Regions from separate parts of the Brevibacterium sp. VCM10 genome, predicted to be linked through region 3. Evidence: riboswitches for the same ligand, from Rfam matches in the RefSeq annotation. Region 3 holds a riboswitch; each other region holds the start of a gene.
What was found. A riboswitch is a leader RNA that binds a small molecule or an ion and turns the genes downstream of it on or off. The one in region 3 is predicted to bind thiamine pyrophosphate.
Positions count from the first base shown of each region.

Region 1: another riboswitch for thiamine pyrophosphate. It lies ahead of thiC (phosphomethylpyrimidine synthase ThiC); the one in region 3 lies ahead of AD89_RS0107575 (ECF transporter S component).
Region 2: another riboswitch for thiamine pyrophosphate. It lies ahead of AD89_RS0101545 (hydroxyethylthiazole kinase); the one in region 3 lies ahead of AD89_RS0107575 (ECF transporter S component).
Region 4: another riboswitch for thiamine pyrophosphate. It lies ahead of thiO (glycine oxidase ThiO); the one in region 3 lies ahead of AD89_RS0107575 (ECF transporter S component).

Region 1 covers NZ_JAJB01000032.1:51,001-54,750, reverse strand. The annotation lists gene AD89_RS0110305 (DUF1684 domain-containing protein) at 1-73, opposite strand, end outside; gene AD89_RS0110300 (M18 family aminopeptidase) at 218-1,522, shown strand; TPP riboswitch at 1,597-1,705, shown strand; gene thiC (phosphomethylpyrimidine synthase ThiC) at 1,701-3,509, shown strand; gene AD89_RS0110290 (amidohydrolase family protein) at 3,608-3,750, shown strand, end outside.
Region 2 covers NZ_JAJB01000008.1:23,630-27,379, reverse strand. The annotation lists gene AD89_RS0101555 (sugar ABC transporter permease) at 1-949, shown strand, start outside; TPP riboswitch at 1,157-1,290, shown strand; gene AD89_RS0101545 (hydroxyethylthiazole kinase) at 1,278-2,207, shown strand; gene thiE (thiamine phosphate synthase) at 2,204-3,019, shown strand; gene thiD (bifunctional hydroxymethylpyrimidine kinase/phosphomethylpyrimidine kinase) at 3,016-3,750, shown strand, end outside.
Region 3 covers NZ_JAJB01000027.1:11,871-15,620, reverse strand. The annotation lists gene AD89_RS0107585 (energy-coupling factor transporter transmembrane component T family protein) at 1-26, opposite strand, end outside; gene AD89_RS0107580 (ABC transporter ATP-binding protein) at 19-1,551, opposite strand; gene AD89_RS0107575 (ECF transporter S component) at 1,551-2,177, opposite strand; TPP riboswitch at 2,200-2,308, opposite strand; gene AD89_RS18295 (fibronectin type III domain-containing protein) at 2,523-3,750, shown strand, end outside.
Region 4 covers NZ_JAJB01000028.1:54,539-58,288, forward strand. The annotation lists gene AD89_RS0108325 (thiazole synthase) at 1-335, opposite strand, end outside; gene thiS (sulfur carrier protein ThiS) at 337-594, opposite strand; gene thiO (glycine oxidase ThiO) at 591-1,751, opposite strand; TPP riboswitch at 1,741-1,844, opposite strand; gene thiE (thiamine phosphate synthase) at 1,856-2,539, shown strand; gene AD89_RS0108345 (ketopantoate reductase family protein) at 2,536-3,501, shown strand; gene AD89_RS0108350 (hypothetical protein) at 3,455-3,750, opposite strand, start outside.

The sequences.
Region 1 (3,750 bases), on a different contig from region 3:
AGCCGAACGGTTTCGCCAGTGCCGAGTTCCGTGAGTCGCGCCAGGTGTTCCACTCCGTCACGAACTGGTTCACGTCGAACACTCCTTGCCGTCGCTGGTGCAGTTGCAGGGTCGCCCAGGGTCGCCGCCCCGCCTGATTCTTGGACGCGGTGGCAACCCGGCGCTTGAGACCTGATCTTCTTCACCTCCAAACTACCGCAAACGATAGGCTGGGGAAATGAATGAATCACTCCCGAGACCGGACCGGGCCGCGACGACAGCGGCCGACCTCGGCGACTTCGTCAGCGCCTCCCCCAGCTCCTATCACGCGGTGGCCACCGCCGCGAAACGCCTGGAAAAGGCCGGATTCTCCCGCCTCGACGAGTCCGTTCCCTGGGCGCTGACGCCCGGGGCCGGGCACTACGTCATCCGGGACGGCGCGCTCATCGCGTGGATGAATCCCACCGTCACCGAGGCGGCTGACCGGTTCCGTGTGTTCGGTTCCCACACCGATTCCCCGGCGTTCAAACTCAAACCCGGCGGCGAGTACACCGCTGAGGGCACCCGCCAGGTCGGGGTGGAGGTCTACGGTGGGCCGCTGCTGAATTCGTGGCTCGATCGTGAGCTCGCCTTCGCCGGTCGTCTCGGCCTCGCCGACGGCCGCATCGTGCTCGCCCGCACCGGACCGATCGCCCGCATCCCGCAGCTGGCGATCCACCTCGACCGGCAGGTCAACGAGGGGCTGGCCCTGGACAAGCAGCGTCATACCGCTCCCGTCATCGGCCTGACCGACCTCGCCGAGGCGGACATCGTCGAACTGCTCGCCGCGTCCGCCGGAGTCGATGCCGAGACCGTCGTCGGTCACGATGTCTACACCATCCCCACTCAGGAACCGGCCCTCTTCGGTGCGGCCGAGGAGTTCTTCGCCTCGCCGAGGCTGGACAACCTGTTGTCCGTCCACGCCGGTGTCACCGCGCTCACCCAGCTCGATGCCGACGGCCTCGACGGCATCCCCCTGTTCGCGGCCTTCGACCACGAGGAGATCGGGTCGAATTCGCGGTCGGGGGCGTGCGGCCCGTTCCTCGCCGACGTCACCGAACGCATCGTCGCCTCCTTGCTGCCGCAGTCGACGCGCAGCGATTATCTCGCGTCGATGGCCTCCTCGGTGTGCGTCTCCTCCGATGCCGGGCATGCTGCTCACCCGAACTATCCGGAACGCCATGACCCGCATGTGCGCCCCCGCCTCGGCGGCGGTCCCCTGCTCAAACTCAACGCTCAGCAGCGCTACGCCACGGATGCGGTCGGCACGGCCGTGTGGTCGCAGGCATGCGCGGCCGCCGGGGTCGAGTACCAGGATTTCGTGTCGAACAATGCGATGCCCTGCGGGTCGACGATCGGACCGCTGACCGCGACCCGGCTGGGCATGACGACTGTCGACGTGGGTCCGGCCCTGTATTCGATGCACTCGGCCCGCGAGATGGTCGCGGTCTCCGATGTGCTCGCCCTCGGTGCCGTAGCGAAGGCATTCCTCCAGGGCAGCTGACCTCGCACCCCCGGCGGGACTCGATGTCGCCGACACCGCGGTTGTCCTCACCACGACAATCGTGATACGAATTGCACGACCCCACGGGAGCCCGCTGCACGGGCTGAGATCGGACTGCCTCGTCCGAGACCGTAGAACCTGATCCGGTTGATACCGGCGTAGGAAGTGAGGACTGCAGATGACTGCATTCACCCCTGAAACACCTGCCCCTGCAACGACTTCGTCCGACGCAGATTCGCACGACGCATTCACCCTCGAGCAGTATCCGACGCATTCGCCGGCATGGGTCGACGACACGGACCACGGCATCCGCGTTCCCGTGACCCGCATCGAACTCGAGGACTCGAACGGCCGGGCCAACGATCCCGTCGATGTCTACCGCACAGTCGGACCGGGCAGCATTCCCGAAGAAGGACTGCCTGCTCTGCGATTTCCGTGGGTCGAGAACCGCCTCGACACCGAAACGTATGCAGCCCGCGGCCACCACATCGCCGATGACGGTCGTGCAGCCGTCCGCCGGGGTGCCCCGTCTCAGCAGTGGAACGGACGCAAACCTGTTCCTCGTCGCGCCAAGGCCGGCCGCACGGTGACCCAGATGCACTACGCCCGGCAGGGAATCATCACCCCGGAGATGCGGTTCGTCGCGCTCCGCGAGCAGTGCGATGTCGAGCTCGTGCGTGCCGAGCTCGCCGCCGGTCGGGCGATCATCCCGAACAACATCAACCACCCCGAATCCGAGCCGATGATCATCGGCAAGGCGTTCCTCGTCAAGATCAACGCGAACATCGGCAATTCCGCAGTCACCAGCTCCATCGCCGAGGAGGTGCAGAAGCTGCGGTGGGCCGCGAAGTGGGGTGCCGACACCCTCATGGACCTGTCGACCGGCAATGACATCCACACCACCCGGGAATGGATCATCCGCAACTCCCCCATCCCCATCGGCACCGTCCCGATCTATCAGGCACTGGAGAAGGTCGACGGTGATGCGAACGCGCTGACCTGGGAGATCTATCGCGACACGGTCGTCGAACAGTGCGAGCAGGGTGTCGACTACATGACCGTCCACGCCGGTGTGCTGCTGCGCTATGTGCCCCTCACGGCCGACCGGGTCACCGGGATGGTCTCCCGCGGCGGGTCCATCATGGCCGGCTGGTGCCTTGCCCACCACGAGGAGAACTTCCTCTACACCCACTTCGACGAACTCTGTGAGATCTTCGCCCGATACGATGTCGCGTTCTCACTCGGCGACGGACTGCGACCAGGGTCCATCGCTGATGCCAACGATGCCGCCCAGTTCGCCGAACTCGACACACTGGCCGAACTCACCGAACGCGCGTGGGCCCACGACGTCCAGGTGATGGTCGAAGGCCCCGGGCACATTCCGCTCCACCTCGTACGGGAGAACGTCGAACGCCAGCAGGAACTCTGCCACGGCGCACCGTTCTACACCTTGGGTCCGCTGGTCACGGACATCGCACCCGGATACGACCACATCACCTCGGCGATCGGGGCGACCGAGATCGCCCGCTACGGCACGGCGATGCTCTGCTACGTCACCCCGAAGGAGCACCTCGGCCTGCCCGACCGCGACGACGTCAAAACCGGGGTGATCACGTACAAGATCGCCGCGCATGCCGCTGATATCGCGAAAGGCCACCCCGGCGCGACGGCCCGCGATGACGCGCTGTCGAAGGCCCGGTTCGAGTTCCGCTGGCGGGATCAGTTCGCGCTCGGCCTCGATCCGGGGACTGCCGAGGCGTTCCACGACGAGACGCTGCCGGCGGAACCCGCGAAGACCGCGCACTTCTGTTCCATGTGCGGGCCGAAGTTCTGCTCGATGCGCATCTCCCAGGACATCCGCGACACCTACGGCAGCGCCGAGACTCAGGAGGCCCTGGCGGGAATGCAGCAGAAGAGCCGCGAATTCCTCGCCTCGGGCGGAGAGGTCTACCTGCCCGATCCGACCGTCGGCCTCAAGGCGGACTGACCGTCGTTCAGGGCGTGGCGCGTCTATCGCAGTGTGCACGATTCGACAGACGCGCCACGCCGTGACCGAGCGTTGCGGAGGCGATGTAGGTTGACGGCATGAGCGAACTCCAGCGTGCCTTCGACGCGCATCTGCACATCATCGATCCGACCCATCCCGTCATCGAGAACAACGGCTATCTGCCCGACCCATTCACGGTCGCCGACTACCGCGCGAGGCTGCAGAGCCTGCCCGAGGTGGG
Region 2 (3,750 bases), on a different contig from region 3:
CCTGGCGCAGTTGGGCGGATTGGCCGCCTCGCTGCTCGGTGTTCTGGTGGTGAGGCAAGGTGTGCCGCCGGCCCTGGCGCTGGTCATCATGCTGCTGCTCGGCCTGGTCGTCGGTGCGATCCAGGGCTGGTTCTTCGCCGTCGTCGGCATCCCGGCGTTCGTGGTGACCCTGGCCGGCTTGCTCGCGTTCACCGGCCTGACGCTGACAACCCTGGGTACGCAGAAGAACCTGTCGATGTCGGACACCTTCGCCTTCGACTTCGCGAGCTTCTATTTCCCGGCGATCTGGGCCTATGTCTTCGGTGCGATCGCGATCATCGGATTCGGCGTCGGCATCATCTATTCGAAGTTGCGCCGCCACCGGGAGGGTCTCAGCGCTCCGAGCTGGACTTCGGTGACCGTGAGGATCGTCCTGCTGGCCGCGATCGTGTTCGGCTTCCTCATCCTCGTCAATCAGGACTTCGGTCTGGCGATGCCGTTCTTCCTCATGATCGTCATCGCGATCATCATCGACCTCGTGCTGCGCAAGACCCGTTATGGTCGTTCGATCTACGCCGTCGGCGGCAAGGTCGAAGCCGCCCGACGTGCCGGCATCCGCGTGACCTGGGTGCGCATCAGCGTGTTCATGGCTGCCGGAGTGCTGGCCGCTCTGTTCGGATTCATCAAGACCGGAGTGACGACGAACGCGGGATCGACGCTGGTGAGCACGCAGGACCTGCTCAACGCGATCGCTGCGGCCGTCATCGGCGGCACCTCGCTGTTCGGTGGTCGCGGAACCGCCTGGGCGGCAGTGCTCGGCGCACTGGTCGTCGGCGCGATCAACAACGGTCTCTACCTCATCGGCTTCAACTCCGATGCACAGCAGATCATCACCGCGCTCGTCTTGCTCACCGCCGTAGTCATCGATGCGCTCAGCCGCCGCGGCCAGAGGTACGTCGGGCGGGGGTAGTGCCGGGTCGGCGGCACAGGGGCGTCCGCTCAACGCTGAGCGCTCAAGCTGTCGTCGACCGCTCGGTTCCGCAAGAGCTCCCTCTGCCGACCGCTCGCCTGAGCGTCGAGCGCGCAATGCACAGCTTGATACAGCGACGTCAAGTCGAGCGGTCGGCACTGAGCATCCAAGGAGTCGCCGTGCCTCAGCCGGGCTGATACAGTCGGAGCCAATGACATGGGGTGCCTCATGAAGATCCGTTCGCACCGAAGAGCTGCGCACGGAGGACACCGAGGCTGAGAGAACACCCATCGAACCTGATCTGGGCCATACTAGCGAAGGGATCGTCATGGTTGACTTCGACCTGCGTTCTGCGAATGCGCGACTGCGCGCAAGCAATCCACTCATCCAATGCATCACGAACACCGTCGTGCAGCAGTTCAGCGCGAACGTGCTCCTGGCTGTCGGCGCCTCCCCGGCGATGCTCGACCACGAAGCCGACGCCGGACAGTTCGCCGGCATCGCCAGCGGAGTCCTCGTCAACTTCGGCACCGCCTCCAACCATCAGCTGCTCGCCGCCGATGCCGCCATCGACGTCGCCAACGCCGCCGGCAAACCCTGGGTCCTCGACCCCGTGAGCGTCGGCGCCGTCGACTTCCGCACCTCCCGCATCCGCCGCGCCGCCGCCGATCACCCCACCGCCATCCGCGGCAATGCCTCCGAGATCGCAGCTCTCGCCGGAGTCGGACTCGGCGGTCGCGGCGTCGACTCCACCGATGAAGTCGATGCCGTCCTCCCCGCCGCCGCAAAGCTGGCCAGGGAAACCGGGGCCATCGTCGCCGTGTCCGGACCCACCGATGCCGTCGTCGCCCATATCGACGGCACCGACCACGTCGCCCGCATCACCGGCGGACATGAGTTCATGCCGCTGGTCATCGGCACCGGGTGCTCTCTCGGCGCCGTCACCGTCGCCTACCTGGCTGCCGCCCGGGCAGGACTGGCCGACCCCGACGCCGATGCCTCGGCCGTCAACGCCACGAACGGGTCCGGGGACGGTGGGGCCGCCTCGGCGAGGTTCGAAGCCGTCGTCGCCGCCCACGCGCACTTCGCGGTCGCCGGCGAACTCGCCGCCGACGGCGCGAAGGGGCCGGGCAGCTACTCGGTGAACTTCCTCGACGCACTCCACGCCGTCGACGGTGACCGACTCGCACAGGCGAGAATCAGCCTCGACACGCTCACCACTGTCAGCGATACCGCCAACGAAGGCGTCCAGGCATGACCGCCGGATCCGCCCACATCGCTGACACCCCGGACCGCGCCGCCGCCCACATCGCTGACACCCCGGACCGCGCCGCCGCCCACATCGCTGACAACCCGAACGGCGCCGCCGCTAACCGCGCCGCCGTGACCGACCGCTTCGCCGGAATCGACACGCGCCTCTACCTCGTCACCGACTCCGCGCAATGCGAAACCGCCGGCCGCACCGTCGCCGAGACCGTGCAGGCCGCCGTCGCCGGGGGAGTGGGCATCGTCCAGGTCCGCGACAAGGACATCGACGACGCCGGCTTCTACTCGCTCACCCGCCAGGTCATCGCCGCCGTCGACGCCGCCACCCGCGACACCGACCGCACGGTCCCCGTCGTCCTCAACGACCGCGTCGAGGTGGCCCGCCGCCTCATCGACGAAGGCGAGACCGTGCACATCCACGTCGGCCAAACCGATGCCACCGTCGCCGAGGTGCGCGCCGCCCTGGGTGCGGCACCGCTCATCGGTCTCTCGGCCGCGAACAGCGACGAATTCGCCGCCGCCCGCAACTCCGGAGTCGTCGACCTCGTCGGCATCGGACCGGTCTATGACACCTCCACAAAAGCCGACGCCCCCGACGGCATCGGACCGGAGCGCCTCGGCGAGCTGGCGGCAGAAGCCGGCCTCCCCGCCGTCGCCATCGGCGGCATCACCGCCGACCGTGCCCCCGACCTGCACGGACGTGGACTGATCGGAATCTGTGTGGTCTCGGCGATCTGCCTGGCCGACGATCCGAAGTCGGCGGCCGAAGAGCTGCTGGCCGCTTTCACCGGGAGCGACCAGTGACGACCCGCCCGCCGATCACCTTGTCAATCGCCGGCACCGACCCCTCCGGCGGCGCCGGTATTCACGCCGACCTCAAGACCTTCACCGCGCGGAAGACCATGGGCACGACCGTCATTACCGCCCTCGTCGCGCAGAACACGCACGGGGTGTCGCGCGTCTATCCGATCGACGTCGATTTCGTCGCCGATCAGTTCGAGTCCGTGCTCGGCGACCTGCCCGTCGATGCGACGAAATCGGGGATGCTCGGCAGCCGTGACCTCGTCGAACTCGTCGTCGCCCGCGCCGCCGAAGGCCGGCTCGGCTTCTTCACCGTCGACCCGGTGATGATCGCGACCTCCGGCCATCGCCTCCTCGAGGCCGATGCCGTCGACGCCGTGCGCACCCACCTGCTGCCCGTCGCCGACCTCATCACCCCCAACCTCCCCGAGGCGGCCCTGCTCATCAGCGATGACGAACCCGAAGCGCAGACGACCGAAGCCATGCGTGACCAGGCCGGGCGCCTGCTCGAGCGGGGGCCCGGAGCGGTCCTGCTCAAGGGCGGACACGGCAGCGATGACGAGGTCATCGACATCCTCGCCACGAGCGACGGTCAGGTCCGGGAGTTCACCCACCCCCGCGTGACGACGATGAACACGCACGGAACAGGGTGCACTCTCTCGGCTGCGATCACCGCCGAGGTGGCCGTCCTCGGCCGTGAACGCGCAGCTGCCGCCGGGGGACCTGCCGATCCG
Region 3 (3,750 bases):
ACGTGCTCATCGAGGCCCTTACTCACCGCGCTCACCCGCCCTGACATGCGAATCCGACTTATTGCCGTCGGATCGCTCTTCATGGCCGCGGTCGCCGAGCTCGAGGAGATCGGCGCCGATGGCCTCGAGGAACGCCAGATCATGGCTGACCGCCACCACTGCGGAACCGTGATCCAAGGCATCGAGGAACATCTCCACCAACCCCGCCCACGTCAGCGCATCCTGACCGAAGGTCGGCTCATCGACGATGAGCACCCGGGGCCGGGGAGCCAGCATCGCCGCCACCGACAGGCGACGCTTCTCCCCACCGGAGAGACTCTGCGGATGAGCCTGCGCCAAACCGGTGAGACCGAGACCCGCAAGAAGCTCATCCACCCGTGCCTGCGACTCGGCGGCAGACCACCCGGCCAGCCGGGGACCCAGCTCGAGTTCGGCCGCCACGCTCGAGGTGAGGAACTGGTGGGCCGGTTCCTGGAAGACCATCCCGATGCGCGCCGCCAGCTGCTTCGACGGCCACGCGAACGGTCGGGGCCGTTTGGCTCCTTCCCGCAGGGCCGCCTCGGCGAGGACCTGCCCGGAGAATTCGGGCAGCAGGCCCGCCAAGGTCAGGGCCGTGGTCGATTTGCCTGCCCCATTCGCACCGATGATTCCGAGGGCCTGACCGGCGCTCAGGCTCAGGTCCAGTCCGGTCGCGGCGGGGGTGGCCATGCGCGGTCGAGCAACGCTGAGCCGATCTGTGCGTAGCAGAACCTCGCCGAGGCGGCCCGACGTCCCACCGAATCCCTCGGTTCCGCCTCGGCGCGGGGTGGGGGAGTCCTGCGGCATCCAGATGCCGCAGCCGATGAGCGTTTCGGTCAGGTCCGGATCGGTGAAGATATGCTCGGGCGGACCTTGGGCGACGATCCCGTCACCGCCCAGCACGATGACACGGTCGACGTGCTCGGTCCACAGCTCCACCCGGTGTTCGACGACGAGCATGGTCGCCTGTGTCTCGGCCTGCACGGTGAGCACGGCATCGCGGACCTCGGTCGCCGAGGCGGGATCGATATTGGCCGTCGGTTCGTCGAGGACGATGACCTCCGGGGCCATCGCATGGATTCCGGCCAGAGCCAGCCGCTGCTTCTGCCCACCGGACAGGGCAGCACTCGGATGCTCCGGGGCCAGATCGAGTCCCAACGCATGCAGGGACTCGGGGACCTGAGCCTCGATGACCTCGGCCGGGAGTCCGAGGTTCTCCATCCCGAATGCCACATCATCACCGACGCGGGAGAAGATCACCTGCGAATCGGGATCTTGGAGGACCAGCCCGGTGCTGCCTCGGCGAGGATCCGGTTTCTCTCCGCCGACGAGGAGTTCACCGGTGGCCTCACCCGATTCCTCGGGCAGGACACCGGCGACGGCGTGGAGGAACGTCGATTTCCCCGCTCCGGAGGCGCCGAGCAGCAGCACCTTCTCTCCGGCCGCGATCTGCAGGTCGAGCGGACCGACGGCCGGCGCGTCACGGTCGGTGTGCGTCCATGAGAAGCCGGCGGCCGTGATCGGCAGCGCCATCAGCGACGGCCGGAGGCGAAGGAGCTCAGAGCTCCGGTGGCCGCGATCGCCCGGTATGCGTACCAGGCGCCGATCCCGGAGATGACGAGGCCGGAGACGATCGCGCAGACCGCATAGATCGCCTGGAACCCGAACTGCCATTCGGCGTTGTACATGATGTTCTCGCTCACGGCCATGAACGCCGCGGCCAGCACACCCGAAGCGGCGGTGACCCACAGGGTGAAGCGTTTGTACCCGAAGGCGGCGAAGACGAGTTCGGCACCGAGGCCCTGCAGCAGTCCCGAGAGCAGAACGGTCGCCCCGAAGTGGGAGCCGAGCACGGCTTCGACGATCGCGGCGATGAGTTCGCACAGGAGTGCGGCACCGGGTTTGCGGATGATGGCACCGGCCAGCGGACCGGCCAGCACCCAGAGTCCAGCGATGAGGCCGATCGACGGCGGGAATGCTTGGAAGGCGAGTTCGAGAACCTTCCAGCTCAGCGCGAGCACCCAGAAGACGAGTCCCACGGCGATGCCGAGCACGGCGGTGGTGACATAGTCGACGACCCGCCACTGCTTGGTCTTCGGCGCCGCGGTGAAAGCCTGCGCGCGGGCGGGGGTGGTGGTCGGCGCGGTGGTATTCGGCATTGTGCCTCCTCATATCAAGGAGGGGTGAAGAGTCTCGACTTCCTTCGGCGGTACTGACCGCATCAGGTTCGAGGGTCTGCAGCTTCTTCTGCACTCTCAGCGCCCCTGACGGCGCTCCCCTGTCGTAGCCACCACTGTACAACAGGGGAGCGACGCGGAGGCTGGGATCGGAAACGACGCGGAGTCCGGGGTCGGTCATCGAGGATTCACTTCCCGTTTCCCTTCCCGTCGACGGTCCTCGAACGACCGGACACTACTGGTCAGTAGGAATAGGCGGGTGAATACGCATCGACTGAAGAGACCGCTCAGTGTGCCCTGTCCGCCGCCACCCTGCTCGCCGCTCTGGTGGCGGCCCCGGTGCCCGTGCGTGCCGAACCATCTCTCGGCTCGGGCGGCCCGAGTTCGACCGCGAGCCAGGACCCGACGGACACACCCGCCGAGGTGGATGCGGGGAGTGAAGCGATCACCGATCCCGTACTGCAGGTCGGAGCCGACTCGACGACGCGCAACCTCTCGTGGATGAGTGAGAACTCCGGCGGGGGAGAAGTCCAGTGGGCGCCGGTCAATGAACTCGAGGGAGGCGAACTTCCCGCCGACGCGGCAGCGGCTCAGACCACGGACTCCGGTCTCGCCACCGACCTCAAACGTCACTTCAACCATGCGAGCATGACCGACCTGGAACCCGACACCGACTACGCCTACCAGGTCGGCAGCGACGAGGACGGGTTCACCGAGGTGCAGCAGTTCACCACAGGATCGTCTGGAGGAGATGACGAATTCCTCGTCTTCGGCGACCCCCAGGTCGGCGCCGGAGGCGGAGACCCCGACGACGCCACCGGCTGGGACCGGACCCTGTCGACGGCCGTGGCCACTGCCGACGACCCGAGCTTCTTCTACTCCTTGGGAGACCAGGTCAACTCCGCCGGCAACCAAGAGCAGTGCGCGCAGTACCTGGCCCCGGAAGCAACCCGGACGATCCCGCAGGCGACCACGATCGGCAACCACGATGTGTCTTCGAAGGCCTACGAACAGCACTTCAACCGACCCAATGTCAGCCAGGATCACGGCGGCGGAGGCATCATCACCTCCGGCGGCGACTACTGGTTCATCGAAGACGGAGTCCTGTTCCTCAACATCAACTCGAACAGTCCGGACTTGGACGCCCACGCCGAGTTCATCGACGAGGTCGTCGCCGAACACGGTGGCCAGGCACGATGGACTGTGCTGGGATTCCACCATTCGATCTATTCGACGGCAACACATTGGAACGATCTCGATGTGAAGCGGCTGCGGAAGGCGATCCCACCGGTCGCGGCCCGCAATGACATCGACCTCGTCGTCTCCGGCCACGACCACATCTATAACCGCACCTTCCTCATGGACGGGGAGGGCAAGCCCGTCGAGGGCTCCGAAGCGGGAGCCGAGGAGGAGAAGGAAGACGGGCAGACGCTCTACCTCACGCTGACCTCGTCATCGGGATCGAAGTTCTACAACTACGTTCCCGGCCTCGACTGGGAAGGCAAGAGCGTCCACAACGACGTGCCCGCCTTCACCCGAGTCCGCGTCAGCGACG
Region 4 (3,750 bases), on a different contig from region 3:
AGCTCGACGGGGTCCGGGAGCAGGGTGACCTCATCGGCGATGACCTCGAGTTTCACCCAGTTCGTCTCCAGGGCCTCCCTGGCCAGTCGGGCGGTGAGCACGGCATCCCGGGCCGTATAGCAGCCGGCCGTGTTCGGCAGCACCCGGATTCCCAGACGCTGCAGCATGGTGAACACCGAATCCCGGGACTCGGCGTCGAAGCGGCGCATCGCCACCGTGGTCAGCTCGGTTCCCGAGGCCACGAGGGCGTCTTCGAGGATGCTCAGGGAACTTGCCCCGCCCGTGCCCATCACGAGGCGAGACGACATCTCCACGTCATCGACCATCCAGCTCATCTCAGCCTCCCTGCACTGCGGTGACGATGTCGACGGTATGCCCGTCGGCCAGGGCGAACCCGGACCAGGCACCGCGACGGATGACCTCGCCGTCGACGGCCAGGGCCAGCCCTAAGCGTCCGCCGTCGGCCGGTGTCCCATCGGGGTTCAGCTCCCGTCCGGTGACCTCGGCGATGAGGTCGAGCGCCGAGGTGGCACCCGGCAGCTCATGATGGTCGCCGTTGAGGACGATGGTCGGTGAGTGTTCGCGATCGGTCATGAGTTGCTCCTCATCAGGTGGGCAGTGGTGTGGTTTGTGGCGAAGCGGTGCGGGGACACGGACTCGAGCGCTCCGTCAGGAGGCCAGTCGGAGGCGACACCCAGGGCGAGCTCGGCGCCGAGGCGGCCGCCGAACGGGGCCAAGAGGATGCCATGGCGGAAGTACCCCGTGCTCACAACGCAGCCGGGATCGATGCGCCCGATCATCGGCAGGTCGTCGGGAGAACCGGGGCGAGCGCGGGTGGTGATGTCGGTGATCTCCGCGTCGACGATGCCCGGGACCAATCGCTGCCCGTCAGAGAGCAGCCGGTGGATCGCCCCGGCAGGGGTGCCGGAGAGTCCGTCCTCGCGGGAACTGGCACCGAGCACGATCTCACCGTCGGGGCGGGGGACCAGGTAGACGGGGCGGCCGTTGACCAGCCCGCGGATGGTCCGAGTCAGCAGGGGAGTCGCCTCGGCGGGGGCACGCAGGCGCAGCACATCACCCCAGACTTCCCGGATCGGCAGCGGCGGGACACCGGCGATCTCGGTGATGGCGCTGCCGGCGCAGACGACCACCTGATCGGCTTCCAACAGGCGGCCGTCTCCCAGCGTGACGCCGGTCGTCGCCGCACCATCGCCCAGCAGCTCGGCCACCCGCTGCCGAATAAGAAGCGACTCTGAGCCGGCCGTAAGAGCAGACAACAGTCCCGCCGATACACGACGGGGGTCGATCGAGTGATCACCGGGAATGTGCACGGCCCCGGCCACGGCAGGCGACAGCGACGGTTCGATACGGCGGGCGGCACTGCCGGTGATGAGCTCGGTGGCGAAACCCGATCGCGATTGTGCTTCGCGCAGCTCCCGCAGAGCCTGCAGATCAGCCCGGTCACCCGCACACACCACGGTCCCGGCATCTGTGAAACCGAGATCGGTGCCGGTGGCGCTCGCCACCTCTGCGGCGAATTCCGGGTACATCTGAGCCGAGGTCCGCATCAGCGGATACAGGGGAGTCTGCCCCCAGACTACCTCGGCGGCGGGAGCGATCATCCCCGCGGCGGCATGGCTCGCACCCTGGGCGGGGGCAGGATCGACGATGGTGACTTCGGCACCGAAACGGCGCAGATACCAGGCCGTGGACAGGCCGATGATCCCGGCGCCGACGACGATGACTCTCACAGCTTCTCCCTCCGGCGGCATGATCCGCATCAGGTCTGACGGTCGGCTCCTACGCCCTCTCAGCCTCGTTGGGAGGCTCCCGCGAACTCCTCTACTCTATGACCATGACCACACAGATGCCACCGCGCACCGCAGCGCGGCAGAAAAAGAGGACCTGGAGGCAGGCCCGATTGGCCGAAGCGTCGCTCTACCTGTGCACCGATGCCCGAACCGCTCAAGGCGACCTCACCGAGTTCCTCGACGCCGCCTACCGTGGGGGAGTCGACATCATCCAGCTGAGGGACAAGAGCCTCGAGGCCCGCGCCGAGATCGCCGCATTGGAAGTCCTCAGGAATGCCGCCGCACGCCACGGCAAGCTCTTCTCCGTCAACGACCGCGCCGATGTCGCGCTGCTGACCGACGCCGACGTCTTCCACGTCGGTCAGGGAGATCTCACCAGTGCTCAGGCCAGAGCCGTGCTCGGCCCCGACGTCCTCCTCGGCCGCTCCACCCATTCCCTCGAGCAGGCGCTCGCCGCCGAGGCGGACCCGGAGACCGACTATTTCTGTGTCGGGCCGGTCTGGGAGACCCCGACGAAACCCGGCCGTGCCGCTGTGGGGACGGCACTGCTGACCGCTGCCGCCGCCGAGGCGAGCAAACCGTGGTTCGCGATCGGCGGCATCGCGGCAGGGGAGAGACTGGACGCGATCCGGCAGGCGGGCGCGAACCGTGCCGTCGTCGTCCGTGCGATAACCTCGGCAGACGACCCCGCTGCGGCCGCACGGGTGCTCAAGGAGGAGTTGGAATGACCCCAGCAGCTGACAGCGCATCCGACGGAATCGATGCAGGTGCCGGCCTGTCGATTCTCATCGCCGGGGCAGGCGCCACCGGCGGAGCGTTCGGCACCTATCTGCAGGAGGCCGGACGCGATGTCACGTTCCTGCTCCGGCAGGCTCGGGCGGCGACGGTCCGCGCGAACGGACTGCGCTTCACCGCTCCCGGTGCCGATCGGACGAACCAGGTCGATGTCATCACCGCCGAGGAGCTCAGCGCCTCACCGAGGATCTTCGACATCGTCATCGTCGCGGTCAAAGCGGGTGGACTCGACTCGGTCATCGACGATATCGGACCGGCTGTGGGGGAGCAGACGACGATCATCCCGTTCCTCAACGGCATGGCTCAGATCGAGAAGCTGCAGCACAGGTACCCCGGTCAGGTGCTCGGTGGGTTCGTCAAGATCGTCGGCACGATCAGAGACGGAGCCGTCGTCCAGCTCACCGACCTTGCGGTGATGACCATCGGCGACCTTCACGCCGCGGCCGTACCCACGCGAATCTCCGCGGCTCTCGACGTCCCCGGATTCAAGCTCCAGCTCGTCGACGGAATCATCGACGGGCTGTGGGAGAAGTGGACCTTCATCGCCGCGGCGGGAGTCGTCACATGCCTGTTCCGCGCTCCCGTCGGGGCGATCATGGCGGCCGGCGGCAGATCGCACGTGCATGCCATCATCGACGAACTCGAAGCCGTGGCGGCCGCGGCCGGACACCCGGTGTCGGAGGCCTCCCACGACATGACGCTGCAGATGCTCACCGCGGACGGTTCGGCCTTCACCTCATCCCTCTACCGGGATGTGACGGCAGGGCTGCCGAGCGAAACGGAGCACATCCTCGGCGACCTGTCGGCCAAGGCAGAGGAGTTAGGAGTCGCGACTCCGCTGCTCGACCTCACGCTTGTGCAGCTGCGGGCTGGGGAAGCCCAGAAGCGGCTCTGACCTCGGCCGTGCCCGTGCGCAGCATCGCCAGATACGGCTCCTGCGGCTGAGTGTGTTCGATGTCGGTCGAACTGTGGGCAGCGGTGAATGTGACCATGGGGATGCCGTCGGCATCATCGAGGACGAGCAGCGTTTCGTAGCCGCCCGGACCCAGAGAATGTGAGCTGCCTACCGGCAGGTCGAAGACGAGGCGTTCGAGCGGACTGTCGGGCTCGGGCGGACGGTTCATCTCCTGGGCGGCCACATCGG